Regions from separate parts of the Pelomonas parva genome, predicted to be linked through region 1. Evidence: predicted binding sites of a transcription regulator. Region 1 holds the regulator's gene; the other holds the start of a gene.

Region 1 (15,393 bases):
GGACTTTTGACGAGGTTCGCAGCCGTTGAGCAGCGCATGAGCGCTGTTTAACGCTGAAGGTCAGGGCCAGGGCGTGGGGACAGGCACGTCGCAGGGCGCGGGCGCGTCGATGGACTTGAAGTCCGCCGGCGACACGATCTCCAGGTACTCCATGTCCGGGGAGTAGTCGAACAGGTAGTGCACGATGCCCGGGCGCTGGTGCACGCAGTCGCCGGCCTCGACCAGGGTCTCCTGGTCGCCGTACATGAACTTGGCCCAGCCCTTGGTCATCAGCACGATCTGGAAATCCGCCTCATGGCGGTGCCAGCCGGTGCCCTTTTCCGGGGCCATGTTCGCCTTCACAAGGTGCGCGATGACGCGCCCACCCGTGGCGGCGGCGATGCCGAGGTCGCGGTAAAGAAAGAAGTCCCTGAGCCCGTCACTGCGCCAGGGCGTGTCGCCCGGCTTCACGTGAGAGAACGTCGTACCTGAGCTGGTGCTCGAAGCGCTGAGGGGTTCCGAAAGATCCGACATGGCCTGGCCTCCTGAAATGCTGGGGAGACCCTTCGGGCTTGCAAGACGCATTCCCGGACGCGCGCTTGCGTGTTCCTGTGTTCCGGGCCGAGCGCCGGGCCGCTCCCAAGCCGGCCCGCTGGGCGATGTGCGAGCGGCTAAATGCCGCGAGCATCGCCGTCCCCCAGGGGGACCGACCAAGGTACTCCTTGGGCGAGGGGCCTACTTCAAGCCGCCCAGCTTGCTGCCGGCCTTGACGCCCCGCTTGGCGAACCAGCCCTTGTTCATCTCCAGTGCATAGCGCACCGGCTTGGCCGAGCAGTGCGAGGTTTCGTCGAGCGGCTTCATGTCGGCGATGTTGACGACTGTGCCGTCATCCGCGACGAAGGCGATGGACAGCGGCAGCAGCGTGTTGCGCATCCAGAAGCACTGCTGCTGCGCCTCCTCGAAGACGAACAGCATGCCGTTGTTGGTGGCCATCTCCTTGCGGTGCATCAGGCCGATGGCGCGCTGCTCCGGCGTGATGGCCACTTCGGCCTGGATGACGTGCATGCCGGCGGTCAGCGGGATGCTGCGCAGCTTTTGCGGGGCGTCCTGGGCGCTGGTCATGCCGGCAACGAGGCCGAGGGCGGCGAATGCAAACGCTTTGATGCAGATCATGGGCGGGGCGGGTGGGTGCGGCCAAGATTATCGGCGTGAGTGCTTCACCCCCTGGCTTGCACGCGGCCGATGCCGACGCGCAGGCGCTAGCCCCTTTCACGACCTGGCCCGACGGCCCGGGTGGCGTGGCGCTGTCGCAGTTCCAGGTGGCCGGCATGCATTGCGCGGCTTGCTCGGGGCTGATCGAGGCGGCGCTGCTGAAGTTGCCGGGCGTGGCGGACGCGAGTGTCAATGCGGCGTCGGCGCGGCTGGCGCTGCGGTGGTGGCCGGCGCAGGTCGCGCTGGCCGATGTGCTGGCGGCGCTGCAGGCCGCCGGCTATCGCGCGACGCCCGACGTGGCCGCGCCGGCGCGCGAGCTGCGCCGGCAGGAAAGGCGGCAGGCGCTGTGGCGGCTGTTCGTGGCGGGCTTCCTGATGATGCAGGTCATGATGCTGGCAACGCCGGCCTATGTGGCCGAGGCGGGCGAGTTGTCGGCCGATCTGGACCGCCTGCTGCGCTGGGGCAGTTGGGTGCTGACGCTGCCGGTCATGGCCTTCGCGGCCGGGCCGTTCTTCAGCGGCGCCTGGCGGCAGCTGAAGGCAGGCCAGCTGGGCATGGACGTGCCGGTGACGCTGGGCATCGCGGTCACGTTTGTCGCCAGCACCGGCGCGCTGTTCGACCCCGGCGGCCCGCTGGGCCACGAGGTCTACTTCGATTCGCTGACGATGTTCGTCGCGCTGCTGCTGCTGGCGCGCTGGTTCGAGCTGGGCGCGCGTCACCGGGCGGCAGACGCGCTGGAGGCCGTGGCGGGTTCGCTGCCGATGACGGCCGAGCGCTTGAACGACGATGGCAGCAGCGAGCGCGTGCCGCCCGAGGCGCTGCGCGTTGGTGAGCGCATCCGCGTGGCGGCCGGCGAGGCGTTTGCTGCGGATGGCTGCGTGCTGTCCGGCCAGGGTTTTGTGAACGAGGCGCTGCTGACGGGTGAATCGGCGCCGGTGGCCAAGGCGGTGGGCGATGCGGTCGTGGCGGGCAGCATCAACGTCGACGGCTCGCTCGTCGTCGCCGTGCAACGCGTGGGCGCGGACACGACGGCTCAAGGCATCGTGCGGCTGATGCAGCAGGCGCAGAGCCAGCGGCCTTCTGCCAACGGCATCCTCGACCGCGTGGCCGCCGGCTTCACGGCCGTCGTGCTGCTGCTGGCGCTGGGGGCGGGCATCGCCTGGTGGTGGATAGACCCGTCGCGCGCGGTCGCCGTCGCGGTGGCCGTGCTCATCGTCACCTGCCCCTGCGCGCTGACGCTGGCCGCGCCCGCCGCGTGGCTGACGGCCGGCGGCGCGCTGGCGCGGCGTGGGTTGCTGCTGGCCGATCTGTCGGCACTGGAGCGGCTGTGCGCGGTGGACACCGTCGTCTTCGACAAGACCGGCACGCTCAGCGAGGACCGGCTGCAACTGCGCAGGCATTGGGCGGTTGACGCCGATGCCGACGCGCTGCTGGCCGGCGCGCGCAGCCTGGCCGCACTGTCTCGCCACCCGCATGCGCGGGCGCTGGCCGATGGCATCGTGGGCAATTGGACCGACGTGCGCGAGCTGCCGGGCCGTGGCGTGCAAGCGCGCGACGCGGCGGGCAAGCTGTGGCGGCTGGGGGCGCCGGCCTGGGTCAGCCAAGAGCCAGACCCCGCTGCACGGCTGGCGTTCGGTTGCGGGGACTGCACGTTGTGGCTGGACCTCGCCGAAGCGCCACGCGCCGATGCGGCCGAGGCGGTCGCGGCGCTGCGAACCCAGGGCCGGCGCGTGCGCCTGCTGTCGGGCGACCAGCCCGCCGCCGTTGCGCGCATGGCCGCAGCGCTGGACATCGCCCACTGGCGGGCCGGCGCGACGCCCGAGTCCAAGCTCGCCGCCGTGCGCGACTGGCAGGCCGCTGGCGAACGTGTGCTGATGGTGGGCGACGGCATCAACGACGCACCTGTGCTGGCGGCCGCCGATGTGCGCATCGCGATGGGGCAGGGCGCCATGCTGGCGCGCAGCGCGGCAGATGCGCTGCTGCTGTCCAACCGGCTGATGGCCGTGCCGCAGGCGCTCACGTTGGCGAGGAAGACCCGCCGCGTGCTGCGCCAGAACCTGGCCTGGGCGGCGCTCTACAACCTGGCCTGTGTGCCGTTGGCGCTGGCCGGTTTGCTGCCGCCGCTGGCGGCCGGCATTGGCATGGCGGCCAGCTCGCTGTTCGTCGTGCTCAATGCCCAACGCCTGAACCGCTGATGGACATCCTCTACCTCCTCATCCCCTTCTCGGTCCTGCTGGTGCTGCTGATCGTGGCCGTATTCGGCTGGGCCGTGCACGACGGGCAACTGGATGGCTTCGAAAACGAGGCTGAACGCATCCTGCTTGATGAGGATCAAGGCGCCTAGTGCCTCCGCCGAGAAGAATCGTTCGCATCAGACTGAAGGAGTCGCGATGGCGAACGAGAGAGTCCCGGCAAGCACCGGGACGACATACGAGGACGGGCCAGTACGCGCATTCGCGCTGGCTGCCGTGCTGTGGGGGGTGGTAGGCATGGCGGTGGGTGTGTTCATCGCCGCGCAGCTGGCCTGGCCGGAGCTGAACTTTGGCATCTCATGGTTGAGTTATGGCCGCCTGCGGCCACTGCACACGAACGCTGTCATCTTCGCGTTCGGCGGCTGCACGTTGATGGCGACCAGCTACCACGTCGTGCAGCGCACCGGCCAGACGCGGCTGTTCGCGCCCATGCTGGCCTGGTTCCACTTCTGGAGCTGGCAGGCGGTCATCGTCGGTGCGGCCATCACGCTGCCCATGGGCTTCACGCGCGGCAAGGAATACGCGGAGCTGGAGTGGCCCATCGCGCTGCTGATCGCCGTCTCCTGGGTCGCCTATGCCATCGTCTTCTTCGGCACCGTGGGGCGCCGCAAGATCCGCCACATCTACGTGGCCAACTGGTTCTTTGGCGCCTTCATCCTGGCCGTGGCTCTGCTGCACATCGTCAATGGCGCGGTGCTGCCGGTCACGTTCTGGAAGAGCTACTCGGCCTATGCCGGCGTGCAGGATGCGATGGTGCAGTGGTGGTACGGCCATAACGCGGTCGGCTTCTTCCTGACCGCCGGCTTCCTGGGGATGATGTATTACTACATCCCCAAGCAGGCCGAGCGGCCGGTCTACAGCTACCGCCTGTCCATCGTCCACTTCTGGGCGCTGATCTTCACCTACATGTGGGCGGGCCCGCACCACCTGCACTACACGGCCCTGCCGGACTGGGCGCAGAGCGTGGGCATGATCTTCAGCCTGGTGCTGCTGGCGCCCAGCTGGGGCGGCATGATCAACGGCATCATGACCCTGTCGGGCGCGTGGCACAAACTGCGCGACGACCCCATCCTGAAGTTCCTCATCGTCTCGCTGTCCTTCTACGGCATGGCCACCTTCGAGGGGCCGATGATGTCGATCAAGACGGTCAACGCGCTGTCGCACTACACCGACTGGACCGTTGGTCACGTGCACGCGGGTGCGCTGGGCTGGGTGGGGCTGATCTCGATGGGCTCGCTCTACCACCTGATCCCGCGCATGTATGGTCGCACCGAGATGCACTCCAAGAGCGCCATCGAGCTGCACTTCTGGATCTCGACGCTGGGCATCGTCCTCTACATCGCCGCGATGTGGATCGCCGGTGTCATGCAGGGCCTGATGTGGCGCGCGGTCAACCCGGACGGCACGCTGGTCTACACCTTCGTCGAAAGCGTCAAGGCGACCTGGCCGTTCTACGTGACGCGGCTGGTGGGCGGGCTGATGTACCTGGCCGGCATGCTGGTGATGGTCTGGAACGTGGTGAAGACCGTGCAGGCCGGCAAGCCGGAGCGCGTGCGCATTCCCCAGGTCATGGCACACGCTTGAGGAGGTCGACATGAGCAACAACAACACTGAAAAAGTCACCGGCCACCAGCGCATCGAGACCAGCAACCTGCTGATGATCGTGCTGGTGCTGCTGACGGTCTTCGTCGGCGGCTTCGTGGAGATCGTGCCGCTGTTCTTCCAGCGCTCCACGACGCAGGCCGCACCCGGGCTCAAGCCCTACACGGCGCTGCAGGTTGCGGGCCGCGACATCTATGTGCGCGAGGGTTGCTACAACTGCCACTCGCAGATGATCCGTCCGCTGCTGGCCGAGACGCTGCGCTATGGCGAGTACTCCAAGGCCGGCGAGTTCGTCTACGACCGCCCCTTCCAGTGGGGCAGCAAGCGCACCGGGCCCGACCTGCACCGCGTCGGTGGCAAGTACAGCGACGACTGGCATCGCATCCACCTGCTCAACCCGCGCGACCTGGTGCCGGAGTCCAACATGCCGGCCTACCCTTGGCTGGCCAGTGCGCCGGTGGATGCCGCCGGGCTGCCTGCACGGTTGAGCGCATTGCGCACGCTGGGCACGCCGTACAGCGACGCCGAGGTCGAGGGTGCGGCCCAGGCCGCCGCCGGCAAGACCGAACTGGACGCACTCGTCGCCTATCTGCAGGTGCTGGGCACGGCCGGCGCTGCGTCGAAGAAGGAGGCTCCCCGTGGGAATCAATGAACTGCGCGTGGCCGTGACCCTGGTGTCGCTGGCCGTCTTCATCGGCATCGTCGTCTGGGCCTGGCGTGGCCGCTTCGAGGCCGCAGCGCACCTGCCGCTTGAAGGGGGCGATCAATGAGCGACTTTTTCAACGACGGCTGGTCCATCTTCGTCGCCGCCGCCACCGTGCTGGGCCTGGTGGCCTGCCTCGCGCTGCTGATCATCGCCAGCCGCCGGCAGCCCGCTGCGGCCGACAACACCACCGGCCATGTCTGGGACGAAGACCTGCGCGAGCTGAACAACCCGCTGCCGCTGTGGTGGATGGGCCTGTTCGTGCTGACCGTCGTCTTCGCCGGCATCTACCTGGCGCTCTATCCCGGCCTGGGCAGCGTGTCCGGCTCGCTGGGCTGGACCAGCGTCAACGAGCACCAGGCCGACGTGGCCCAGGCGCGCGCGGCGATGGCGCCGGTTTATGCCGCCTTCACCGACATGCCGCCGGAGCAGCTCGCCAAGGACGCCAAGGCCCATGCGATCGGCGAGCGCCTGTTCGCCAACAACTGTGCCACCTGCCACGGCGCCGACGCCAAGGGCTCCAAGGGCTTCCCCAACCTGACCGACAAGGACTGGCTCTGGGGTGGCAGCTTCGAGACCATCGGCGAGACCATCACGCAGGGCCGCGAAGGCAACATGCCGCCGATGGCTGCCGCCGTGGGCACCAGTGACGACGTGCGCAATGTCGCCCACTACGTGCTGTCGCTCTCCAGCAGCCCGCACAACCCGCTGTACGCCCAGCTCGGCAAGCCGAAGTTCGCTGCCTGCGCGGCCTGCCACGGCATGGGCGGCAAGGGCAACCCGGCGCTCGGCGCGCCCAACCTGGCCGACAAGGTCTGGCTGCACGGCTGGGGCGAGCCCGCCATCGTCGCGATGATCAACGGCGGCAAGCACAACCAGATGCCCGCGCATGGCGAGCGGCTCACGCCGGAGCAGATCCGCGTGCTCTCTGCCTACGTCTGGGGCTTGTCCCAGTAATGGACTCTGAAGCCGTCATCCGCCTCTACAAGTCGGAGGACAAGATCCACCCGCGCAGCGTGCGCGGCCGCTTCGCCAACCTGCGCTGGGCCTGCGTGGCCTTGACGCAGTTGGTCTTCTACGGCCTGCCCTGGCTGACCTGGGGCGACCGCCCGGCCGTGCTGTTCGACCTGGCCGCGCGGCGCTTCTACGTCTTCGGCTTCGTGCTCTACCCGCAGGACTTCGTCTACCTGACGGCCCTGCTGCTGATCTCGGCCTATGCGCTGTTCCTGTTCACTGCCGTGGCGGGGCGGGTGTGGTGCGGCTATGCCTGCCCGCAGACGGTCTACACCGAGCTGTTCGTGCTCATCGAACGCTGGTTCGAGGGCGACCGCAATGCGCGGCTCAAGCTGGACAAGGCGCCCTGGTCATTCAACAAGTTCTGGCGCAAGGGCGGCAAGCAGCTCGCGTGGGTGGCGCTGGCGCTGTTCACCGGCTTCAGCTTCGTCGGCTACTTCACGCCCATCCGTGAACTCCTGGGCCTGGCGCTCGGTCCCTGGGAGGCCTTCTGGGTGCTGTTCTACGGCTTCGCCACCTATGGCAACGCCGGCTTCATGCGCGAGCAGGTTTGCAAGTACATGTGCCCTTATGCGCGCTTCCAGAGCGCGATGTTCGATCGCGACACGCTGATCGTCAGCTACGACCCCGCCCGCGGCGAGCCGCGCGGCAACAACGCGCTGCGGAACAAGAAGAGCGAGGCACGCAGCCAGGCCGTCGGCGACTGCATCGACTGCGGCCTGTGCGTGCAGGTCTGCCCCACGGGCATCGATATCCGCGAGGGCCTGCAGTACGAGTGCATCAGCTGCGCCGCCTGCATCGACGTCTGCGACGGCGTCATGGACAAGATGGCCACGCCGCGCGGCCTCATCCGCTACGACACCGAGAACGGCATGGCCGGCCAGCTCACGCGCGCCGAGCGCTGGCGCCGCATCTTCAGGCCGCGCGTGCTGATCTACGGCACGCTGCTGCTGGGCCTGAGCACGGCCGTGCTGTGGAGCCTGATGAGCCGGCATGACTTCCGCGTCGACATCGTGCGCGACCGCGCCACGCTGGCCCGGCAGGTCGAGGACGGCTGGATCGAGAACCTCTACCGTCTGCAGCTGATGAATGCCACCGAGGCGCCGCAGCAGCTCAGCGTCGCGGCGGACGGCCTGGCCGGGCTGCAGGTCAGCCCCGGTACGAGCGTCACCAACGTCACGTTGGCCCCGACCGAGGCGCGCTGGGTCACCGTCGCGCTGCGCCTGCCGCCCGAGGCCGCCCAGCAGCTCAAGCCCGGCGCCCAGCCCATTCGCTGGGTCGTGCGCAGCGCCACGGGCGACAGCGTCGCCGAGAAATCCACCTTCGTCGTGCCGCGCTGATGACGCCGACCCTCGCCCAGTCCCGCGCCGCTGCACGCGGGCACGCCTGGTCGGTCCCCCAAGGGGACGGCTTGGGAGCGGCCCGGCGCTCGGCCCGACGGCATCGACAACTAAGGAGCCCACCATGGCCCAACTCACCCCTCACTCCTCCGCCTGGCGCGAGCCCATGGTCTGGCTCGTCGTGTCGGGCCCGGTGGCGGTCATCCTCGCCAGCATCGTCACGGTGACGCTGGCCATCCGCCACCCCGACCCGCCGCTGGTGACGCGTGCGACGACCGATGCCGCGCCCGCCCAGGCCGCGCGCAACCATGCCGCTACCGGCGTGGTGCCTGGAGCCAAGCCGTGACCGGCGCACCGGGGCCGTCGCGCATCGCTCGCTATGCGATGGCGGTGGCCTGGTCGTCCTTCCTCGCGGCCGGCGTGCTGGAGGCGATGGTGTTCGCCGTTGTCGACCCGCACGAACTGCGCTGGTTCGGCGGCGCGCCGGTGGAGCTGTCGGCGCAGGCTGTCTACACGCTCAGCTTCCTGATTTTCTGGGGCGTCATCGCCCTGGGCGCCAGCCTGGCGCTGCTGCTCGTCAACCTGCCGGCGGACGAGCCGAAGCCGCAGCGGCGCTCGCCGGGCTGGCCGCGCTGATGCCACCCGCCACCACGCGCGCATGGCGGTCGTGCGTCCAGTAGGCCCAGGCCCAGTCCACCAGCACGACGAAGCGGTTGCGAAAGCCGATCAGGAACCAGACGTGCGCAAACAGCCAGAACAGCCACGCGAAATAGCCTGAGAAGCGCAGTGGCCCGGCCGGTGTGTCGAGGTCGACGACCGCGCTGTTGCGGCCGATGGTGGCGAGGTTGCCGTAGTCGGCGTAGCGGAAGGCCTGCGTCGCCTCGCCGCGCAGCCGGCGCTGGATGTTGGCGGCGGCATAACGACCCATCTGCTTGGCGCCCGGTGACACGCCCGGCACGGGCCTGGGCTCGCGGCCCGGCACATGGCTGTGCGCGGCGGCCAAGTCGCCGATGACCTGGATGTTCGGGTGGCCCTGCAGGCTCAGGTCCGGCTCGACGACGACACGGCCGGCGCGGTCCAGCGTGCAGCCGGTGGCCTGGGCCAGCGTGCGGCCCAACGGCGACGCGGCCACGCCCGCCGCCCAGACGATGCAGCGGCTCAGCAGCCGCTCGTGGCCGGCGGCCGACGTGATGTCCAACCCCTCGGCGTCGATGCCGGTCACGCGGGCCGCCAGCTTCACCTCCACGCCCAGCGCCGTCAGCTGCTCGCGGGCGCGCTCGCACAGGCGCTCGGGCATGGACTGCAGTACGCGCGCGCCGCCTTCCACCAGCAGCACGCGTGCCTGGCGCGGGTCGATCCGGCGGAACTCGCCCGGCAGCGTGTGGCGGGCGATCTCGGCGAAGGTGCCGGCCAGCTCGACGCCGGTCGGCCCGCCGCCCACGACGACGAACTGCAGCAGCGCCGCACGCCTGGCCGGGTCGTCCTCACGCTCGGCCGCCTCGAAGGCCATCAGCACGCGCCTGCGGATCTCGAAGGCGTCGTCCAGTGTCTTCAACCCCGGCGCGAACGGCGCCCAGTCGTCGCGGCCGAAGTAGCTGTGCGTGGCGCCGGCGGCGACGATGAGATGGTCCCAGTGCAGCGTGGCGCCGTCCTTCAGCGCGACCGTGCGCGCCTGCGGATCGATGGCAACCACCTCACCGAGCAAGGTCGTCACGTTGCGCTGGCGCCGGAACAGGTGGCGTATCGGCGCGGCGATGGAAGGTGCCGACAAACCGGCGGTCGCCACCTGGTAGAGCAGCGGCTGGAACAGGTGGTGGTTGGTCTTGTCGACGAGGGTGATGTCGACATCGGCCGAGCGCAGGGCTCGCGCCGCCTCCAGGCCGCCAAAACCGCAGCCGATGATCAGGACTTGGGGACGCATGAATCCCATCCTACGCCCGGTTTTGTGCGGCGCAGCATGAGGGCCGGTGTCGTCTAGCAGCGGCTGTTGTTGACCAGCGCCTGCAGCCCGGCCTGGTTCAGGATGCGCAGCTGCCGCTGCTTCACCTCCAGCAGCCCGTCATCCTGGAACTTGGAGAAGGTGCGGCTGACGGTCTCCAGCTTCAGCCCGAGGTAGCTGCCGATCTCCTCGCGTGTCATGCGCAGCACCAGGGCGGACGGCGAGAAGCCGCGTGCCTGCAGACGTTGCGTCAGGTTCAGCAGGAAGGCGGCCAGCCGCTCCTCCGCGCGCATATTGCCCAGCAGCAGCATGACGCCATGGTCGCGCACGATCTCGCGGCTCATGATCTTGTGGAAGGAGTGCTGCAGCGACGTGAACTCGCGCGACAGGTCTTCGAGCTGGCTGTAGGCGATGACGCAGACGGACGAGTCCTCCAGCGCGACGGCGTCGCAGTGGTGGCGGTCGCTGCTGATGCCGTCCAGCCCGAGCAGCTCGCCGGCCATCTGGAAGCCGGTCACCTGGTCGCGGCCGTCCTCGCTGCCGACGCAGGTCTTGAAGAAGCCCGTGCGCACGGCATACAGCGCCTCGAAGCGCTCGCCGTTGCGGAACAGGTGCTCGCCACGCGTCACGCTGCGGCGGTTGCTGACCAGGCCGTCGAGCCGGTCGATCTCGCCCGCGTTCAAGCCGACCGGCAGGCACAGCTCGCGCAGGTTGCAACTGGCGCAGGCGACCTTGAGCGGTTCGATGGCGGGTGCGGCGGCCAAGTCAGAGTTTGTCGGCACGGGCATCGCGCGGGGCAGGGTGGTCAGCATGAACGGCATTCTTTGCCAGAGGACGCGCAGCGGCCTTGACGTGGATCAAGGCCCGGCGGTGCCTGTCTCGGCACAGTGGCGGCATGGCTGCCGTCACCGACCGTACTCTCGACACCGACCTCCTGCGCCGTCACGACGTGGCAGGCCCGCGCTACACGTCCTACCCCACGGCCGACCGCTTCGTCGAGGCCCACCAGGGCGCCCAGCACCTGCAGGCGCTGCGCCAGCGCGGCACGGCGCAGCCGCTGTCGGTCTATGTGCACATCCCGTTCTGCGAGCAGCTCTGCTACTACTGCGCCTGCAACAAGATCATCACCAAGCACCATGAACGCGCCGCGCCCTACCTGGCCGCGCTGAACGTGGAGATGGACCTGGTCGCCGAAGCCGTGGGTGGCCTTGCGCCGGTGTCGCAGCTGCACCTGGGCGGCGGCTCGCCAACCTTCCTGTCCGACGCCGAGCTGAGCACGCTGATGGACGCGCTGCGCCGCCGCTTCAAGCTGCTGCCGGGCGCCGAGCTGTCCATCGAGGTTGACCCGCGCACCGTCGACCTGCATCGCCTGGCCCATCTGCGGCTGCTGGGCTTCAACCGCCTGTCCTTCGGCGTGCAGGACTTCGATGCCGCCGTGCAGAAGGCCGTGCACCGCGTGCAGCCTTTTGCGCAGGTGGCCGCGCTGATGCAGAGCGCCCGCGAGCTGGGCTTCGCGTCCACCAACGTCGACCTGATCTACGGCCTGCCGCTGCAGACGCCGGCCAGCTTCGCCCGCACCATCGCGCAAGTCGCCGAGCTGCGGCCGGACCGCATCGCGATGTATGCCTACGCCCACCTGCCGCAGCGCTTCAAGCCGCAGCGGCGCATCGTCGCCGAGTTGCTGCCGCCGGCCGGCGACAAGCTGGCCATGCTGTCCGGCGCCATCAGCGCGCTGCTGGGCGAGGGCTACACCTACATCGGCATGGACCACTTCGCGCTGCCTGACGACCCGCTCGCCGTGGCCAAGCGGCAAGGCCTGCTGCACCGCGGCTTCCAGGGCTACTCGACGCAGCCGGACTGCGACCTCGTGGGCCTGGGCGTGTCGTCCATCAGCCGCGTGGGCGCCACCTATGCGCAGAACGCCAAGACGCTGGACGAGTACGAGGACGCGCTGCACCAGCGCCAACTGCCCGTGCAACGCGGCCTGGCGCTGACCCGCGACGACCTGCTGCGCCGCGCGGTCATCATGGCGCTGATGTGCCAGGGCCGTGTCGAGTTCGAGTCCATCGCGGCGTCGTATCTCGTCGATGTGCCGAGCTACTTCGCGCCGGAGCTGTTGCGGCTGACGCAGCTGGCTGCGCAAGGCCTGGTCGTGCTGGAGCCGGGCGCCATCCAGGTCACGCCGCTGGGCTGGTACTTCGTGCGCGCCGTGGCCCTGGTGTTCGACCGCTACCTGCAGGCCGACGCCAGCCGCGAGCGCTTCTCCAAGATCATTTGATGGCACTCGACGCGGCACTGATCGTGTCCGCCACGCTGATGGGCCTGGCCGGCATGCCGCATTGCGCGGCCATGTGCAGCGCGCCCTGTGCGCTGGCCGGCGGCAAGCGGCCGGTCGGCCTGCTGGCGGGGCGGCTGCTGGGCTACACGGCCGGCGGCGTGGTGGCGGCGGCTTCCGCCGAGGCGCTGGCGCGTGTGTCGCAGAACGTGACGCTGCTGCAGCCCGCCTGGGCGCTGCTGCAGGCGGCGCTGCTACTGTTCGGCCTGACGCTGCTGGCGCGCGGCCGCGTGCCGGCCTGGCTGGGCGCGGTCAGCTGGCGGCCACAACCCCGTCATGCCTTCGCCACCGGCATGGCCTGGGTGGCGATGCCTTGCGGCCTGCTGCATGCGGCGCTGTTGCTGGCCGGCCTGTCCGGCTCGCCGCTGAGCGGCGGCGCGGCCATGGCCGGCTTTGCGCTGGCCAGCACGCCGGGCCTCGTCATCGCGCCGCTGTGGCGGGCGCGGCTGCTCAGGCGCGGTGCGGGCGGCGACGTGCTGGCGCTGCGCCTGGCCGGCCTGGCGCTGGCGCTGGGCGCGGCCTGGGGGCTGGGGCATGGCGTCTGGGAGCGGCTGCTGCTGGCCTGCTGAGGCGCCCTAAACTCGCCGGGTCACGACCATTCCGCGCTCCCGTTCGCAGAGCCAGCAGCCATGTCCCACATCCAGGTGCCCGAAGGCGGCCAGAAGATCACCGTCAACGCCGACTTCTCGCTGAACGTCCCCGACCAGCCCATCATCCCCTTCATCGAAGGCGACGGTGTTGGCCTGGACGTGACGCCCGTGATGCTGAAGGTGGTCGATGCGGCGGTCGCCAAGGCCTACGGCGGCGCTCGCCAGATCCACTGGATGGAGGTCTACGCCGGCGAAAAGAGCACCCGCCTCTACGGCGCCGACACCTGGCTGCCCGCCGAGACGGTCCAGGCCGCGCGCGATTACCTCGTCTCCATCAAGGGCCCGCTGACCACGCCGGTGGGCGGTGGCATCCGGTCGTTGAACGTCACGCTGCGCCAGGAGCTGGACCTCTACGTCTGCCTGCGCCCGGTGCGCTACTTCGACGGCGTGCCCAGCCCGGTGAAGGAGCCCCGCAAGGTCGACATGGTCATCTTCCGCGAGAACTCGGAGGACATCTACGCCGGCATCGAGTACGAGGCCGGCAGCGACAACGCGAAGAAGCTGATCGCCTTCCTGCGCGACGAGTTGGGTGCCAAGAAGCTGCGCTTCCCCGAGACCTCGGCGCTTGGCATCAAGCCGGTCAGCCGCGAAGGCACCGAGCGCCTGGTGCGCAAGGCCATCCAGTACGCCATCGACCACAACAAGCCCAGCGTGACCCTCGTGCACAAGGGCAACATCATGAAGTTCACGGAAGGCGCCTTCCGTGACTGGGGCTATGCGCTGGCGCAGAAGGAATTCGGCGCCGAGCCCATCGACGGCGGCCCGTGGTGCCGGCTGAAGAACCCGAAGACGGGCAAGCTCATCACCATCAAGGACGTCATCGCCGACGCCTTCCTGCAGCAGATCATCCTGCGCCCGGCCGAGTACAGCGTCATCGCCACGCTGAACCTGAACGGCGACTACATCTCCGACGCGCTGGCCGCGCAGGTCGGCGGCATCGGCATCGCGCCGGGCGCCAACATGAGCGACTCGGTCGTCATGTTCGAGGCCACCCACGGCACAGCGCCCAAGTACGCCGGCAAGGACTATGTGAACCCAGGCTCCTCCATCCTGTCGGCCGAGATGATGCTGCGCCACATGGGCTGGAAGGAAGCGGCCGACCTCATCATCAGCGCGATGGAGAAGGCGGTGCTGAGCAAGAAGGTCACCTACGACTTCGCGCGCTTGATGGACGGCGCGACGCAGGTGTCGTGCTCGGGGTTCGGCCAGGTGTTGATCGACAACATGGAGTGAGGTGTCGCCGGCCGCGCGCCGGTTCTGGCACGCGCCTCATTCGTTTTCGTCCTGCTTCTTCGCGCCGAACGGATACGCCGTGCCGGCCTTGCCCTTGGGCGGAATCTTGAGCGACAGGACCATCGTCACGGCCAGCGTGACCGCGGTGAAGCCGAGCGAGAAGGCCACCGGGATCTTGTAGACGTCGATCAGCAGCATCTTGGCGCCGATGAACACGAGGACGATGGCCAGGCCATAGCTGAGCAGGTGGAAACGCTCGTGCATGTTGGCGAGCAGGAAATACATCGCGCGCAGGCCAAGGATGGCGAACACGTTGGACGTGAGCACGATGAAGGGGTCGGTCGTGATGGCGAAGATGGCCGGGATGGAGTCGACGGCGAAGACGACGTCGACGATGCCGATGAGCAGGATCACCACCAGCAAGGGCGTGGCCATCCTGACGCCATTGCTCATGGTGAAGAACTTCTCGCCGTCGTAGTCCGGCGCGATCTTGAAGCGGCCGCGAATCCACTTCAGCGCCGGGTTGTTGTCCAAGTCGGGCTCCTGCCCGGCGGCCCACCACATCTTGATGCCGGTGAAGAGCAGGAAGGCGCCGAACACGTAGAGGACCCAGTGGAACTGCGCGATCAGCCAGGCGCCCACCAGGATCATGGCCGCGCGCAGCACCAGCGCGCCCAGGATGCCGATCATCAGCACGCGCTTCTGGAACTCGGCCGGCACCGCGAAGTAGGTGAACAACATCAGGAACACGAAGATGTTGTCGACCGCGAGCGCCTTCTCGATCAGGTAGCCGGTCAGGAACTCCAGGGCCTTGGCATTCGCGAGCACGCGTGCGGCCTCGTCCGTGCCGGTGCCGCCGAGGTACCACCACAGCCAGCCCATGAACACGAAGGACACGCCGACCCAGACGAGCGACCAGACGGCGGCCTCGCGCGTCGTGACGCGGTGCGCACCCTGCTTGCTCATCGCAAAGAAGTCGACCAGCAGCGCGACCAGCACGAATGCCGCGAACAGGGACCACATGAGTGGAGAGCCGATGGATTGCATGTCCGTTCCCTAAGTGAGTTTCAGGAAAGCTGTGGGTGGGCTGAAGAACGACGGAAGCGTTGGGAATCTCCCTCGCTTGGGAGCACG
Region 2 (15,393 bases), on a different contig from region 1:
GCTGCAGGCGACGGGCAGTGCCGAGACGGTCGCGATGCCCGTGCTGCCATCGCCGCCGCTCGATCAGGCGGCGATTTGGCTGGCGCTGTGGCTTTGCGGGGCGATCCTCGTCTCAGCAGTTCAAGTGCAGCGCCAATGGCGCCTGACGCGCATGGGGCGCAACCTGCCCGCAGGCAGCAGCCCCGCCCTCGTCGGCCTGCTGCGCCCTCGCGTGGCGCTGCCGGTCGACTTCGAACAACGCTTCTCGCCGGCCGAGCGCGAGTTGATCCTGGCCCACGAGCAGGTACACCAGGCCCGGCTGGACAACCTCTGGAACCTGCTCGCCTGCGCACTGACCGCGCTGCACTGGTGGAACCCAGTGGCCTGGTGGGGCTCGCGCCGCCTGCGGGCCGACCAGGAGCTGGCCTGCGACGCCGCCGTGCTGGCCACGCGGCCTGACGCGCTGGCCGACTACACGCGGGCGCTGCTGGCCGCTCACGACCACACGCCCCACGGCGCGCCGCTGGCCAGCCGCTGGGGCAGCACCCATCCCCTCGTCGAAAGGATTGCGATGTTGAACCAACCGAACCCGATGAACCGCCGCCGCGTGGGCCTCGTGACGCTGTTGCTGGCCAGCGCCGCTGGGCTGGCCTATGCCGCACAGACGCCACAACTCATGCCGTCTCCCGCATCCGGCGATTCCGTTCGCCTGACCTTGTTGCTGATCGTCCAGGAGGGCAACACCGTGCGGCGCAGCAGCAAGGTGCTGGTCGGCAAGGTCGGCGAACGCATGCGCCTGGCGGTGGACATGCCGACCCGGGAGTCCGGCTTCAGTGTCGACCTCACCCCGACCAGCCTGGACGAGGAAGGCTTTGGCCTCGACATCAAGGCTGAAGGCCTGCCCAAGGCCCTGAGCATCGGCAACCCACGCATCAAGGCATGGTGGGACCAGCCCTCGCTGTTCGAGTCCATCGACGACAAGGCCACCAGCCGCGTGTCGATGTTCGTGATCGGCAAGCGCGTCGCCATGCCGGCTGACGCGACCAAGCCCAAGTCATGACATGACAGCCCTTCTGCTCACCGCCATGCAACGCCAGGCCCTGCTGCTGAGCCTGGGCGCGCTGCTCCTGCTGGCGCTGCGGCCGCTGCTGCTGAAGCGGCTCGGCGCCCGCGCCACCTACGCTGCCTGGCTGCTGCTGCCGGCGCTGCTGGCAACGCCGCTGCCGCCCCGGCTGGACGCCCAACCGCTGCCTGTGTTCGTGACGGCCACCGAGTTGGCCCGCAGCGCCGCCGCGCCACTGCTGACGGCGCCGCCCCCTGACGCTGCCTGGCCGAGCCTGCTGCTCGCGGCATGGCTGGGCGGCGCCGCGCTGGTGCTGAGCTTGCAGACCCTGCGGCAGTGGCGGCTGTCACGCCACGGCGCGCGGCTGCCGGCCGGCACCAGCCCCGCCCTCGTGGGCCTGTGGCGCCCGCGCGTGGCGCTGCCGGCCGACTTCGAGGCCCGCTTCTCGCCCGAGGAACGTCAGCTCATCCTGGCCCACGAAGACGTGCACCGCGCCCGCCACGACAACGCCTGGAACATGCTCGCTTGCCTGTTGACGGCCGTGCACTGGTGGAACCCGCTCGCTTGGCTGGCCGCGCGGCGCATGCAGGCCGACCAGGAACTGGCCTGCGACGCCGTCGTGCTGGACAGACAGCCCGGCGCACTCGCCGCATACACCCGTGCGCTGCTCGCCGCCCACGACCTCGCGCCTCATGGCGCGCCGCTGGCCAGCCGCTGGGGCTCGACCCATCCCCTCGTTGAAAGGATTGCCATGCTGAACCGCCCCCATCGCCTTTCGCGCTGCAGTGGCGCCGCCCTGGCTGCAGGCCTGCTTGCCCTCGCCGGCATCGCCTACGCGGCACAAGGCGATGCGCAGCGGCCAGCCAATGGGCCAATGGTGGAACTCAAGCTCGATATGAGCTACCGCACCGGCAACGCAGACGCCAGCGACACCCAGACGATCAAGAGCACGTTGCGCGTGCACCTGGGCGAGCGCGCCGTGCTGATGCTCAACGGCCGGCCCGATACGCCCACGCCCGAGCAGATCGCCGTGGCGATCGTCGCCCGCGACCTGGGCGACGACAAGATCGACCTGCGCACGGAGGTCAGCAAGGGCGGCCTCTCCAACGTCGTCTCCCGCCCGCGTCTCATCACGCGCAACGGCACCAAGGCGCTGATCGAGCAAGGCCGCGACGACCCTGTCGCCAGCGAGCACCTTTCCATCGCCATCACGCCGACGCTGCTGGGCGACAGCCAGCCAGCCGCTCAGCCCGGCACCCGGTAGTTCCCCGCCCCGAACAGGTCGATGCCGCAGGCCAACTGCTCCACCCAGTCGATGAACTCGCCCACCGCCGCGCCCACCATGGGTGCGCCGTGCTGCGGCGCGATCATCTGGATGTCGAGCGGGCGCACCATCGCCGCCCACAGCCGCAGCACCTTGTTGCTGACCATGTAGCGGCGGTGGAAGCCCTCCATGCGCGGGATGTGCGCGGCCAGCGATGTCACCGCCTGCTCGGGGTTCAAGCTCACGCCCATGGAGGCGCCCAGGTCGCCCGAGAACAGGATGCGGCTGACCGGGTCGTAGAACTGGAAGTTGCCCTCGGCATGCAGGAAGTGCGCGGGCAGCGCCCACAGCTCGAAGCGCTCATCACCCGTGCCCAGGCGCAGGCGCTCGCCGGCATCCGGCAGGCCGACGATGCGGCCGGCCGTCTTGCCCGGCTTGCAGAAGTGCGGCGCGAACCGCTCCCACACGCGCGAGATGTAGACCGGCGCCTCGGTGGCCGTCATCCAGCGGTCCAGCGAGGCAATGATGTCCGGGTCGGCGTGCGAGGCCAGAATGGCCGCGAGCTTGTGCGGCGGGAAGAACGCCGACATGCCCAGATACAGCTCGTGATAGGCGATGTTGCCGCCGGGGTCCAGGATGGCGCCGGTGCTGCCATTGACCAGCAGGAACTGGTTGGACTGCACCGCATCCCCGCCTTCGTCGCCCAGCCGGGCGAACATGACGCAGGCATGCCGATCCTGGCGAAACAACTCGATGGACATGCGGCGGACTCGGGCAGTGAGGTTGGGGCCGCAGGCTAAGCCGACCGCGCTGCGGAGGGCTTGTCCGAGATCAAGAGAGCGCCGGGTTGCATGAGTCTGCGCTTGTCGGTGAGCGCGTGACGGACGTTTGGCGATGTCGTCCGCCCTAGACGACCCGGCTGCCATTCGGCGGGTTTGTCAGTCAGGTTGCGTTGATAGCATGGCAGGCATAGCCCGCAAGCAGCCGGTCGTGATTGGCCGCCTTTGGGAAGGCTGGTGTTGACGTAAAAACAGGCTCGACCCACCCGTGAAGCGTCGAGAACAAACAAGGGGAGCGATGTGTCAAGGTTCCTGAAGCCCTTTGCGGCAGTCGTGTTGGGGTGCATGCCTGCGCTTGCTTGGCTGGTCGCAACACCGGCACGAGCGGACGTGAGTCTTCAAGTTGATGTTGGCCGCCACGTCAAAGCCAAGGCCGGTGCGTCGGGAGTTCCTCCGGACAGCCAATCCACTCTCGATGTGACGCTTGGCGACAAGTACATGAGGATCGAATCGAGCGGCACCGCCATCGTCTACGACTTTGCTTCCCGAAAGCGCTTTGTCATTGACAGCCGCACGAACACCAGAGTCGACTATTCGCTGTACGACACCGTTGGCTTTCGCGCCTACGAACTTAGAAATCGCAACATGCTGGGGGGCGCGCTGTCTGCGTCCAAGGTGGCCGATGCCGCGATGGCGCAAGTCGACAACGAACACAACCTGGCTGTGCAGGACAAGCCGTCCACGCCGCTGCAGGTCAAAACCGAGGGCGCCGACGAGGTGTTCTATGCCGGCCCGAACGTGATGTTTCGCCGGGGTGTCCGCCTGATGTCTGCGTCACCCGCCGAGGCACGAATGTTCGCCCAGCTGATCCGGTACACCTTTGGCGGCCACCCACAGATTCTCAGTGCGCTCGCTCAGGCGAATTCAATTCCGCAGAAGCTCTCGCTCGTCACGTACGACGTCGCCGGAACGACCACGCACAGCTTGGTCGTGCGGAACGTCAATTCAACCCATGTTCGCAACGTCGACGTGTCGGCACTCCCGATGCGACCTGCATCCGGGTCAGACAACCCGGTCGACCAGGCCCTGGACCGGGCGGCTGCGCTCACGCCGGATGAGCTATCCAGCGCGCGGCAGCGTAGCAAGGATGAACTTGAGACCGCGCTGAGGGAGGGCCGGGGGCTCGACGCATTCCTGGGAATCGTTGAATGGACCCTCATGACAGGCGAGGCAGCAACGCCGCTGAATGCAGACCAGCAAAGGCAGATCCAGGCCAATGATGCAGTGCGCCGGCTGACGGTGGCGTTGCGCGCCAAGTCGAAGGATGACGTGGCCAAAGCGATCGTCGACATTGCCGATATTGGCCAGAACGCCACGGCAAAAGCTCATGTTCTTCGGATATTCGAGGCGAACAATCGCGCAATGCTCGGAGATCGACATGCCGCTCAACGGCTCTTCGTTGATGTTCTGAAATCCAATCCCTTCATCGCTGGCGTCTACAAGGACTTGGGCGACAGCATGTTTGTCGAATACGACATGCCACGTGCGTGGCGCTGCTGGGATATCGGTCGAAAGATGGCGCCTGGTTTCGCGAACTTCCAAGCCGTCAACCAGCTGGAGCGCTCACTGGCTGCGCAGTTTCCGGAGTTTTTCTAGGCGGATCGCCCACCTGATCGTTCAATTGATGCGCTTCGGGTCGCGGCGCCAGCGGTGCCACTCTTGGGAAGGTTCGACACTGAGAATTGCGGCTTTCAGGCTGCGCCGTGACGGTTGCCGTCCGGCCATGAGCTGCCGCTGGCGAGTGACGGCTCTCGGGTAGGCTATGCGGCACGGTGCCGTACCTGGCAGCTCCGGTCGCGCGTACAGTGCGGTGCACCTCCTAAGGTGCCAACAGACCGTGGTTCGCAACCCCCAAGCAATCTGTATCCGATGCGGGCACTTCAAGGCTCGCGCGCTCACCAGATGCGGCAACTGTCAGTTCGTGCCCGCCACTCCGGAGGATTCGGCACGCTCCTTGATCCTTACATGGCCCTTTGATGCGGCGGAGCAAGTCCTCGGGCTCGACCCCCCGGCACTCCGAACTGCTGCGAGGCAGATTCGACAGGCCCAAGGCTACGAGTTCGATGCCGCCATGATGGAACGCGTCATGGCGCAACACGAAGACGCCAAGTCGATCTCCAAGCGCCGGCTAGCTCTCGATGCGCTGCGTTGGCTCGGCCCGCCGCTGGCGCTTCTTGCACTCGTACTCTGGCTGGTCACGCGTAAATGACCTGGGCCAAACCCAAGGGCGCGCTTCTTAAGTAGCCCGCTTCGTGGATGCTCGGACCTCGGACCTCACGCAGAATCCTGAAGATCCTCATACCCGGAATCGGCCGTGAGAAGAGGGTCGCAAGTGGCTGCTTTCGGGTAGGCTACCTGGACTGTCTCGGGGCCACTTCCGGCAGCTACAAATTCCGCCATTGGGCTTCACAGGATGCTTCGTCTCATTGCCATAGCGATCATCTGCACCATGTTGCTGATCCCGATCGCTGGCTTCTCTAGCAGGATCATTTCCAACGAGCCACTATTGATCGCAATCTCAGTCGGTCTCGCATATCTCGTCGTCCCAGCCTATCTGCTTCACATCTGGCCTGCACGGAAGCGTGCCAATGTGAAATCAATGCACGACGCCCTGTTGGCAGGCGAGCTGGTCACGGTTGAGCATCAGGTGAGCCAGGTCGCCCAGATTGACGAAATGGAAGACGAAGGTTTTCACTTCCTCTTGACCACAGAGAGCGGTGACACGCTTTTCCTTTCTGGCCAAGACCTCTACGGACCTGTCGACAGAAAAGGATTCCCATCGACGAGAGTTCGCATCTTCTCAAACGTAGTAAGCGGCCTTCGCTATGGCATTGAGCCTTTGGGCCTTCCCCTGGAATCGTGGCCCGTATATGAGTCACTCACTCTTGAGCAACTCCGCTCAAAGGATGCGCTGGAGGACGGCACCTACTACAAGCAATCCATTCCTGACCTTGTTTTGAAACTCGGCCTGCGGATGGCACCGTCTGGGGCAACTCACAATGTTGCCTAGGCATCCCAGTTGAATGTCTACTTTTCGGCGTTGAATTCGGCGGCGCGAGTGTCGCTGATGGGTCGCTAGCTGCCGTGCGTGCAGGCAGTAGCGAGCTACAGCAACAAGCCTGCAGCCGCCCTTGATTTCCCTTTGTGCCTCGCTGCAGCCACCCGACGCCCGTCCCTCGGGGCCGCCTGCCCGTAAAGTCGCGCCCTTTTCGCAATCCCTCCACCCCATGAGCCTCGCCGACGTCCGTTCGGCCCTGAACGCCGAGCTGTCGGCCACGCCCGAGTACTACGACTTCAAGGTGCTGCACAGCGAGCGCGACGGCGCGCTGTGGCGGGTGACGCTGGAGCCGGGCTATGTGTTCGCCGAGGGCCAGCGGCCGGGCGCCGCCTCGGCACAAGCCTTGCTGGACGACAGCCTGGACGGCGCCAGTGCTTGGTGGGGCGCGCCGGCCAAGGGCGGCGCCAGCGTGCTGGCCGTCGTCGTGGAAGACGACCAGCTCGTACTGCAGAACGCCAGCGGGGCGCCGCCGCCGGCCGGGCACCTGATCCGCCTCTACCCCACGCGCTTCCTGAATGCCGTAGCCGATGCCTGGTACGACACGCCCTGGGCTGAAGGAGCGCTGGCTTGCCTGCCCGACCTGTCTAGCCCACAACCACTGCACAGCAGCGCCGCACTGACGGGCGCGCCCTTCCGCTGGCTGCGCCCGGCGCAGCATGCAGCGCTGGCGCTGGTGAACCACAGCAGCGGCTTCTTGTGGGGCCCGCCGGGCACCGGCAAGACGACCACGCTGGGCGTGCTGCTGGCCGAGTACCTGGACCGTCACCCCCACGCCCGCGTGCTGCTGCTGTCCACCACCAACCAGGCGGTGGACCAGGCCACGCTGGCCGTCGACAAGGCCTTGCAGAAGGGCCGCCGCGAGCACTTGCGCAGCGACGTGCAGCGCCTGGGCACGCGCTTCGACGCGGCGGCCTACGAAAGGCGCGAGCACCTGATCCCGACGCAGGACCGCGACCTCATCGCCCGCCTGGCCCGCGCCGAAATCGCCCGGCCGTCGGCCCGGGATGCGCAAGCCTTGAAGGCCTGGGCCGACCGCGTGGCCGCGCTGCGCGACGAGCTGCGCGCCTCGTCGCTGAAGGTGTTGCAGCGCTGCCGCCTGGCCAGCATGACCACCACACGCGCCGCCTTCACGCTGAAGACGCTGCGCGAGCTGGTGCCCGATGGCGAGCCGCCGTTCGACCTGCTGGTGTTCGACGAGGCCAGCCAGGTGAGCCTGGCGCATGCGCTGGTGCTGATGCCGCTGGGTCGGGCGCGGCTGTTCGCGGGCGACCCGCAGCAGCTGTCGCCCGTGCTGCGCAGCGAGGACCGCCTGGCCCGCCGCTGGCTGGGCCGATCGGCGTTTGCGGAGATGCCGCGTGCGGGGGCATCGGTGGCGCTGCTGGACGAGCAGTCGCGCATGGCGCCGCCCATTGGTGAGCTGGTCAGCCAGCTGTTCTACGACGGCGCGCTGCGCGTGGCGGCCGATGCGGCGGCGTCAGCCGACTGGCAGGCCGCGCGACAGCGCGCCTTGGGTGACATCGCTGCCGACCAGCATGTCCACATCCACCGCCTGAAGACTGACGGCGGTTGGGTGGCGTCAGAGCGCGGCCCGGTGCGCCGCGAGTCGGCGGAGGCGATTGCTGCGCTCCTCGAACAGGCCCTGGCCAGCGGCCAATGGCGGCCCGAGGAATTGATCGTGCTGACCCCATTCCGCGCCCAGCGGGCGCTGATCCGACTGCGGCTGCGCGCGCGGGGCCTGCCCGAGCAATTGCGTGTCAGCACCGTGCACCGCGCCCAGGGCAGCGAGGCGCCGGTGGTGCTGTTCGACCCGGCCGACGGCGCCCAGCCGTTTCTGCATGGCGAGGAGGCGCAGCGCCTGCTCAACGTCGCGTTGAGCCGGGCGCAGGCCAAGCTGGTGTTGTTCGTGTCACCGGCCGATGCGGCCAGCCCGCTGCTGGCACCGCTGGTGCAGCGGCTGCGGCTGGCGGGCGACACGCGGGGAGCGACACCGCTGCTGGAACTCGCCCGGCAGCCAGGCTTTCCGGCCAACGCGCTGGGTCAGCGCGTCAGCGCGGGGCGGCACGAGGGCGAAGTGGCGCGCATCAGCGCCGACGGCCGTCAGTTCTGGCTGGTCAACGCGCGCAGCGGCGCGGAGCAGCTGATCGACGTGGCGTTCTGGCGGGAACGCGCCGCCAGACAAACCTAGATCGGTCGGCCCCGCACTGTCATCAGACGGCAGCCGTGACGAGGATCTCAACCTTCCACTCCGGCCGTGCCAGGCCGGCGATGACGGTGGCGCGCGGCGGCGTGTGGCCGGCGCTGACCCAGGCTTCCCACGCAGTGTTCATGCCGGCGAAGTCGGCGCGGTCGGCCAGAAAGATCTCGGCGCGCAGGATGCGGCTCTTGTCGGTGCCGGCGCGGGCCAGCAGCTTGTCGATGGCGGCCAGCACTTGGGCCGTCTGGCCTTCGATGCCCACCGTGGTGTCTTCGGGCACCTGGCCGGCCAGGTAGGCCACGCCGTTGTGCACGGCCATTTCGGACATGCGGGCGCCAACGTCGAAGCGTTCGATTGCTTGCTTGCTCATGATTTCTTCCGGGATTTGGTGGAACGGTGGGGTTTGACGGGTTTCGCGGCTGGCGATGCAGGCGCTGCGGCCTTCTGGCCGATCTTGCTTTCGGTGCCGGCGAACAGCTTGTTGATGTTGGCCATGTGGCGCCACACCAGCAGCAGGCCCATGATGATCAGGGCCAGCGCGGTCGGGCCGGCTTCCCAAATGAACAACTGATACATCGGCGCGAAGGCAGCGGACACGATGGCCGCCAGCGACGAGTAGCGGCTGAACCCGGCAATGATGAGCCAGGTCGCCAGCGTCGCCACCCCCAGCAGCGGGTTGAGCCCGAAGATGACACCGGCCGCCGTGGCCACGCCCTTGCCGCCCTGGAAGCGGAAGAACACCGGCCACAGGTGGCCGAGAAAAGCCGCCAGGCCGACCAGCGCGGCCGTGCCCTCACCCAGGCCGAAGCGCGGGCCCCAGATGACCACGGCCAGCACCGACAGATAGCCCTTGAGGGCATCGAACACCAGCGTCAGGATGGCGGCGGCCTTGTTGCCCGAGCGCAGCACATTGGTGGCGCCGGGGTTGCCGGAGCCGTAGCTGCGCGGGTCAGACAAGCCCATCGCGCGGCTGACGATGACGGCGAAGGACAGCGAGCCGACCAGGTAGCCAGCCAGCGCGGCCAGCAGGGGGAGAGCGTTTTGCAGTGCGGTTTGCATGGGGCGGCATTGTCATGCAGCCTGGCAGCCAAAACTTTCGGGCCGAGCGCCGGGCCTGCCATGGCCAGAGGCCATGGCCTTCCGTAGGCACAAGCAGTCCGCAGGGACTGCTTGTGTCCGACTCCAGTGCACCAAGCCGGCCCGTCATGGCGATGTGCTTGCCGGTCAATCCGGCAAGCATCGCCGTCCCCGCGGGGGACCGGCCAAGGCAGGGCCTTGGACGAGGGGCTTACGTTCGGTCCCTGCCCACCAACCGCGGCAGCACCGCAAGCACCAGCAACGCCAGCAACGTGCTCAGCACGGCGGTCGACTCCCGGCCCAGCCCGCAGGCCACACCGATCGCCGCCGTCATCCAGATGCCGGCGGCCGTCGTCAGGCCCTGCACGTCCTCCTCGCTGCGGTTCTTGATGATGGCGCCCGCGCCGAGGAAGCCGATGCCGGTGACGATGCCCTGGATGACTCGGCTGAGATCACCCACGGCCATGCCGCCGAGCTGCGGCACCAGCACGAAGAGCGCGGAGCCCATGGCCACCAACATGTGGGTGCGGATGCCCGCCGCCTTGCCCTTGTGCTCGCGCTCATAGCCCAGCACGCCGCCGAGCAGGGCCGCCAGCAGCAGGCGCGTCAGGATGCGCGTCACCTGTTCTGCATCGGGCGCGTCGGAGAACTCCGAGCGCAGGGTGTCGAGGATGGTTTGCCACATGGCGGCGCCACCGGCAAACGGCGCGCCTGCACGCTCAGCGCGGCACGTGGACCGTGGCCTTGACGTGCTTCAGGTTGGTCACGATCGTGAAGCTCATCAGCACCAACAGCGACCAGGCACTCCACTTGGACAGGTGCACCGTCGCCCAGGCGCCGAGCTGGTGCGGGTAGGCCCAGAGCCCGAAGAACGTGCCGATGTTCTCCGCCAGCCAGAGGAAGAAGCCGATCAGCACCAGCGCAAGCACGAGCGGCATGCGCCGGTCGACCCGGTGCGGGCGGAAGACGATCTGCGAACGCGCATACAGCCCCAGCGCGCCGGCCGCCAGATACCAGCGGTAGTCGCCGATGAAGTGGTGGGTGAAGAAGTTCAGGTACAGCGCGGTCGCCACGACACCCGCCATCCAATAGGGCGGGTGGTGCTCCACGCGCAGCTGGAGCAAGCGCCAGGCCTGGATGATGTAGCTGCCCACCGCCGCATACATGAAGCCCGAGAACAGCGGCACGCCCAGCAGCTTGGTGTAGGCGGCGTCGGGGTAGGACCACGAGCGGATGCCGCTGGACGTCTTGAACACCTCCAGCGCAAAGCCCAGCGCGTGGAAGAGGCAGATCGCCTTCAGCTCGTCCCGCGTCTCACGGCCCGTCCAGACCATCCAGGCCTGGATGGCCACGGCAATCAGCAGCAGCACGTCGTAGCGCGGCAAGCCGAGCACGCCGGCCCGCGGCACGCACATCACCGCCGCGAAGAAGGCGCCGGCAAACAGGCAGGCCTGCGCCTCCTTGCGCGTGAAGTGGGCCAGTTCCAGCAGCAGGCCAAGCGCCGTGGACTGCGGCCGGCCGGCGGTGGACGAACTCAGTTCGCGCATTGCACCGGGCGCGCGCCGAGCAGTTCGGTCAACACCTGCGGCGCGATGCCCACGAGGTAGCCGCGCCGCCCGCCGTTGATGCAGATCTTCGGCAGCGCCAGGATGGTCGCCTCGACGAACACCGGCATGGCCTTGCGCACGCCGAACGGCGACGTGCCGCCGACCTGGTAGCCGCTGTGGCGCTGGGCCACCTCCGGCTTGCAGGGCTCGACCTTCTTGCACGGGATCTGGCGCGCCAGCTCCTTCAAGCTGACGCTGCAGTCGCCATGCATCAGCACGATCAGCGGCTCGGCCTTCTCGTCCTGCATGACCAATGTCTTCACCACCACATGCTCGTCTACTCCCAGCTGCCGGGCCGACTCGGCCGTGCCGCCGTGCTCGACGTAGTCGTAGACATGCTCGCTGAAGGCGATGCCGGCGCGCTTGAGTTGCTGGGTGGCGGGGGTTTCGCTGACGTGGGTGCTCTTCTTACTCATCTGGCAATTCTCGGATGGCGTTTAAATTTCCCTGGAACGACAATGAATTATTGTTTTACAGTAATTCCTCCTGTTCCAAGACCATCACCATGCCCGACTCCTTCTCCGCCGACGGCCTGCGCCGCATCCGCCGCCTGGCCTGGATGGTGCGGTTGTTGTGCCTGTTCGGGCTGGTAGTCATCGGCGCCCTGCCGTTCATCTTCTGGGCGCAGCCGGAGTGGATTGCCGAGGTGGCGGCCCGCACCTGGAACCTCACCACCGTGCAGCTGGACCTCGGCGCACGGCTGTGGGGCCTGGCCGCCATGATGCTGCCGACGGCGGTCAGCCTGTTCACGCTGTGGCAGATGTGGTCGCTGTTCGGCTGCTTCGCCGAGGGTGAACTGCTGGCGCGCCGCCCCGCTGCGCATCTGCGCCGCCTGGGTTTGGGGCTGTGCACGCTGTCGGTGGTTCAGCCGCTGGGCCAGACGCTCGCGATCCTGGCGCTGACCCTGGGCAACCCCGTCGGCCAGCGCCAGCTCTCGTTCAGCCTGGCGTCCAGCCACTACCTCGAACTGCTGTTCGGCCTGCTGCTGCTGGCGCTGGCGCAGGTGTTGCACGAAGCCGCGCGCGTGGCCGACGAGAACGCCGAGTTCGTATGAGCCCCTCGTCCAGTCGCGCCGCGCTGAACGCGGGCGCACCTGACCGGCCCCCCGAGGGGGCGGCGATGCTCGCGGCATTGAGCCGCTCGCACATCGCCTTGACGGGCCGGCTTGGCGAACTGGAGCCGGACACAAGCAATCCCTGCGGACTGCTTGTGCCTACGACAGGCCATGGGCCTCTGGCCCATGGCAGCCCGGCGCTCGGCCCGAAAACGCCCCGTACCCGCGCGGAGCGGCGCTGACATGCCCATCGTCGTCACCCTCGACGTCATGCTCGCCCGCCGCAAGATGCGCTCGCGCGAGCTGGCCGAGCGCGTGGGCATCACCGAAGCCAACCTCTCGCTGCTGAAGAGCGGCAAGGTGCGCGGCGTGCGCTTCGACACGCTGTCGCGCATCTGCGACGCCCTGCAATGCCAGCCCGGCGATCTGCTCGCCTGGGAGCCCGGCCCCGAACCCCCTGAAGAAACCTGAGCCCATGCGCCTCCTCCCTCTCGCCCTGCTCTGCCTCGCCTGCGCCGCCTCGGCCGAGCCCACCGTGCTGCCCACCGTCACCACGGAACTGAAGCGCGACGGCACCGTCCTGCCCTATGGCCGCATCAACGAACTGCTGACGCAGCTGAAGCAGCATGGCGAGGGCTTGTTCCGCATGGACTTCGCCGTCGACAAGGACAAGACCAAGGTGGCCCTGGCCGGCATCCGCATGGTGGTGCGCAGCGACGACGCCGATTACCCCATCAGGATCGCCGACGACGGCGCCATCGAACTGCCGCTGCTGCCGCTGGCCGAGGCCAAGTCCGCCGACCTCGCCACCAACGTGGCCAAGGGCCAGCTCGCGGTGCGCGGCACGCTGAGGCTGACCACGCCTCCCGAGCAGCTGGACCTGGCCAAGGTGCGCCAGGTCATGCGCGTCGCCCGCACGCTGCGCGAAGAGCTGCTGCCCTTCTACCTGCGCTGGCTGTTTCCGCGCATGCAGGGCGTGCGCATCTGCAGCGACACGCCCACCTGGGAGCTGACATGGCGCGAGAACGGCCAGTTGCTGGGACTGCCCCTGCCCGCAGCCAATGAGCGCGAACCGGACACGAAGAAGGGCGACGCCAGCCGGCCCTGCACACTGCTGACGGGCCAGGAGAACTGGCCCGAGGCGGCTCGGCTGCTGCCGCCTGCCAACACCAAGCTGAGCATCAAGTTCTAGCCCATGGACCACCGCTGGCTGGCCCGCGGTGTCGTCGTCGCGCTGCATGCGGCGGCGCTGCTGGCACTGTGGCTGCACCGGGCGCCGCCCCTGGAGCAAGCGGCCGAGCGGCGCTTCACGAGCGTCAGGCTCATCGCGCCGCAGCGGCCTCGGGCGCAGCCACCCGAACGATCGCTCCCGGTCGCGGCGCCGCCGACGTTGCCACCCATCGCCTTGCCGCCGATCAACAGCCCGGACTTGCCACCGCCCGACGACAGGGCCGTCACGCCTGCCACTGCCAATGCACCCCCGCCCGCCCCCGCCGAACCGCCGCGCACGGCGCTGCGCCTGACCCTGCCACCGGGCTATGCCGCCTCCGCCAACGCCGCGCGCAACGCCGCCCGCGACCTGGCGCTGAGCGACCCGCGCAGCAACACGCCCCGCCTGACGCTGGAAGACCGCATCGCCGACGCCACCGGCGGCGCCAGCGACTGGGTGGAGGAGAAGACCAGCGAGAACAACGCCCAGGCGGTCGGCGCGCTCGGCGAGCACCGCACCGTCATGCGCAAGGGCAATATCTGCCAGGAGGTCTTCCGCTCGCGCATCTCTGACACCGACCCCTTCAACAGCAGCGTCGCGCCGCGCGCCGGCAAGATGATGGGCAGGCAGTACAAGTGCCGTTGAGCGCTTGCCGCTGACATAGACTGCGCGCCAAACAAATCAGGGAAGACTAGGGAGAGGGCCAGCATGCCGCTGACCACGGACGCCGTACTCGCGCTCGCGCCGGACGCCGCCTCGGCCAAGGCCGCGCTGGGGCTCGTGCGGCCCGCGCAATGGCCCACCCTCGGCGCCAGCGACGCGGCCGTCTGGGGCGAATGCCAGGGCAGCGGCAGCAAGCCCTACCAGACCCAGGTGGACCTCGCCGGCCCCGCCTTCCGCTGCTCCTGCCCCAGCCGCAAGTTCCCCTGCAAGCATGGCCTGGCGCTGCTGCTGATGCGCGCGCAGCAGCCCGCCGGCTTCACGGCCACCGAAGCGCCGGGCTGGGTCAGCGAATGGCTGGCCGGCCGCGCCGACAAGGCCGAAAAACAAGCCGAGAAGCAAGCCACCAAGGCCACCACCGCCCCGGCCGACCCGCAAGCCGCTGACAAGCGCGAGGCCCAGCGCTGGCAGCGCATCGAGACCGCCGCGCAAGACCTGCAGCGCTGGCTGGCCGACCAGATCGCCCGCGGCCTGGGCGCACTAGACGACAGCGCGTTGCAGAACTGGGCCACGATGGCGCGCCGCATGGTGGACGCGCAGGCGCCGGGGCTGGGCCAGCGCCTCCAGGCAGCCGCCACCGGCGTGCGGCGTGGCGCCGACTGGCCCGAGCAGACGCTGCAGCGGCTGGGCTTGCTGCAACTCGCCTGCGAGGGCTTGAACCGGCGCGGCCTGCTCACCGCAAGCGAACAGGCCGACCTGCGCGTCGTCGCCGGCTGGCCGATGGACCGCGACGAGGTGCTGGCGCACGGCCCGCGCGAGACCGATCGATGGACCGTCCTGGGCTGCGTCACCGAAGAGCGCGACGACCGCCTCACCGAGCGCCGCACCTGGTTGCACGGCGAGCGCAGCGGCCGGCGTGCATTCCTGCTGGACCACGCCTTCGGCGGCCGCGGCTTCGAGCAAGCCTGGGTCACCGGCTCGGCCGTCGACGCGACGCTGGCCTTCTTTCCCAGCGGCAGCGGGCTGCGCGCGCTGTTGGTGGACGCCGCCGCACCGGCCGGCACCGCCCGCTGGCCCGTCACCCAAGCCGCTGAAGAGTTCAACGCCGTCGCCCGCCGCGTGGCCGGCTGCCCGTGGGTGGGCCTGCATCCCGTCGTGCTGTGCGACGCGCTGCCGCTGCGCCATGGCGATCGGCTGCTGCTCATCGTCGACGGCCGCGTGCTGCCGCTGGCCTTGCGCGACGCGGACATCTGGACGCTGCTGGCCATCTCCGGCGGCCACGCACTGAATCTCGCTGGCGAATGGGACGGACAGGCCTTCGCGCCGCTAACGTCCTGGTCGAGCGGCGATCTGCAGTGGCTGAGGAGCGCTGCATGAGCGGCGCCTGG

What was found. The regulator FNR, encoded in region 1, switches genes on or off when oxygen is low (the NO sensors DNR and NnrR bind a similar motif). The targets are predictions, from matches to a motif close to TTGATNNNNATCAA.
Region 2: ACG00Y_RS20115 (oxygen-binding di-iron domain-containing protein) is a predicted target of FNR. The motif match lies at 3,128-3,141, and genes of this name have one in related genera.

Annotation. Positions count from the first base shown of each region.
Region 1 covers NZ_JBIGHV010000002.1:714,812-730,204, forward strand. The annotation lists gene ACG00Y_RS06800 (glutathione S-transferase family protein) at 1-10, shown strand, start outside; gene ACG00Y_RS06805 (cupin domain-containing protein) at 61-513, opposite strand; gene ACG00Y_RS06810 (DUF192 domain-containing protein) at 715-1,152, opposite strand; gene ACG00Y_RS06815 (heavy metal translocating P-type ATPase) at 1,188-3,386, shown strand; gene ccoS (cbb3-type cytochrome oxidase assembly protein CcoS) at 3,386-3,535, shown strand; gene ccoN (cytochrome-c oxidase, cbb3-type subunit I) at 3,582-5,027, shown strand; gene ccoO (cytochrome-c oxidase, cbb3-type subunit II) at 5,038-5,697, shown strand; gene ACG00Y_RS06835 (cbb3-type cytochrome oxidase subunit 3) at 5,684-5,815, shown strand; gene ccoP (cytochrome-c oxidase, cbb3-type subunit III) at 5,812-6,705, shown strand; gene ccoG (cytochrome c oxidase accessory protein CcoG) at 6,705-8,102, shown strand; gene ACG00Y_RS06850 (nitrogen fixation protein FixH) at 8,227-8,448, shown strand; gene ACG00Y_RS06855 (hypothetical protein) at 8,445-8,738, shown strand; gene ACG00Y_RS06860 (NAD(P)/FAD-dependent oxidoreductase) at 8,680-10,023, opposite strand; gene fnr (fumarate/nitrate reduction transcriptional regulator Fnr) at 10,077-10,829, opposite strand; gene hemN (oxygen-independent coproporphyrinogen III oxidase) at 10,937-12,319, shown strand; gene ACG00Y_RS06875 (urease accessory protein UreH domain-containing protein) at 12,319-12,945, shown strand; gene icd (NADP-dependent isocitrate dehydrogenase) at 13,006-14,259, shown strand; gene ACG00Y_RS06885 (TerC family protein) at 14,296-15,306, opposite strand.
Region 2 covers NZ_JBIGHV010000007.1:370,837-386,229, reverse strand. The annotation lists gene ACG00Y_RS20125 (M56 family metallopeptidase) at 1-1,039, shown strand, start outside; gene ACG00Y_RS20120 (M56 family metallopeptidase) at 1,041-2,306, shown strand; gene ACG00Y_RS20115 (oxygen-binding di-iron domain-containing protein) at 2,288-3,067, opposite strand; gene ACG00Y_RS20110 (hypothetical protein) at 3,476-4,741, shown strand; gene ACG00Y_RS20105 (hypothetical protein) at 5,217-5,354, shown strand; gene ACG00Y_RS20100 (hypothetical protein) at 5,595-6,155, shown strand; gene ACG00Y_RS20095 (DEAD/DEAH box helicase) at 6,373-8,388, shown strand; gene ACG00Y_RS20090 (RidA family protein) at 8,411-8,767, opposite strand; gene plsY (glycerol-3-phosphate 1-O-acyltransferase PlsY) at 8,764-9,456, opposite strand; gene ACG00Y_RS20080 (MgtC/SapB family protein) at 9,686-10,159, opposite strand; gene ACG00Y_RS20075 (DUF817 domain-containing protein) at 10,194-11,021, opposite strand; gene ACG00Y_RS20070 (aminoacyl-tRNA deacylase) at 11,009-11,497, opposite strand; gene ACG00Y_RS20065 (DUF2975 domain-containing protein) at 11,587-12,135, shown strand; gene ACG00Y_RS20060 (helix-turn-helix domain-containing protein) at 12,379-12,606, shown strand; gene ACG00Y_RS20055 (hypothetical protein) at 12,611-13,327, shown strand; gene ACG00Y_RS20050 (hypothetical protein) at 13,331-13,990, shown strand; gene ACG00Y_RS20045 (SWIM zinc finger family protein) at 14,054-15,382, shown strand; gene ACG00Y_RS20040 (DUF5691 domain-containing protein) at 15,379-15,393, shown strand, end outside.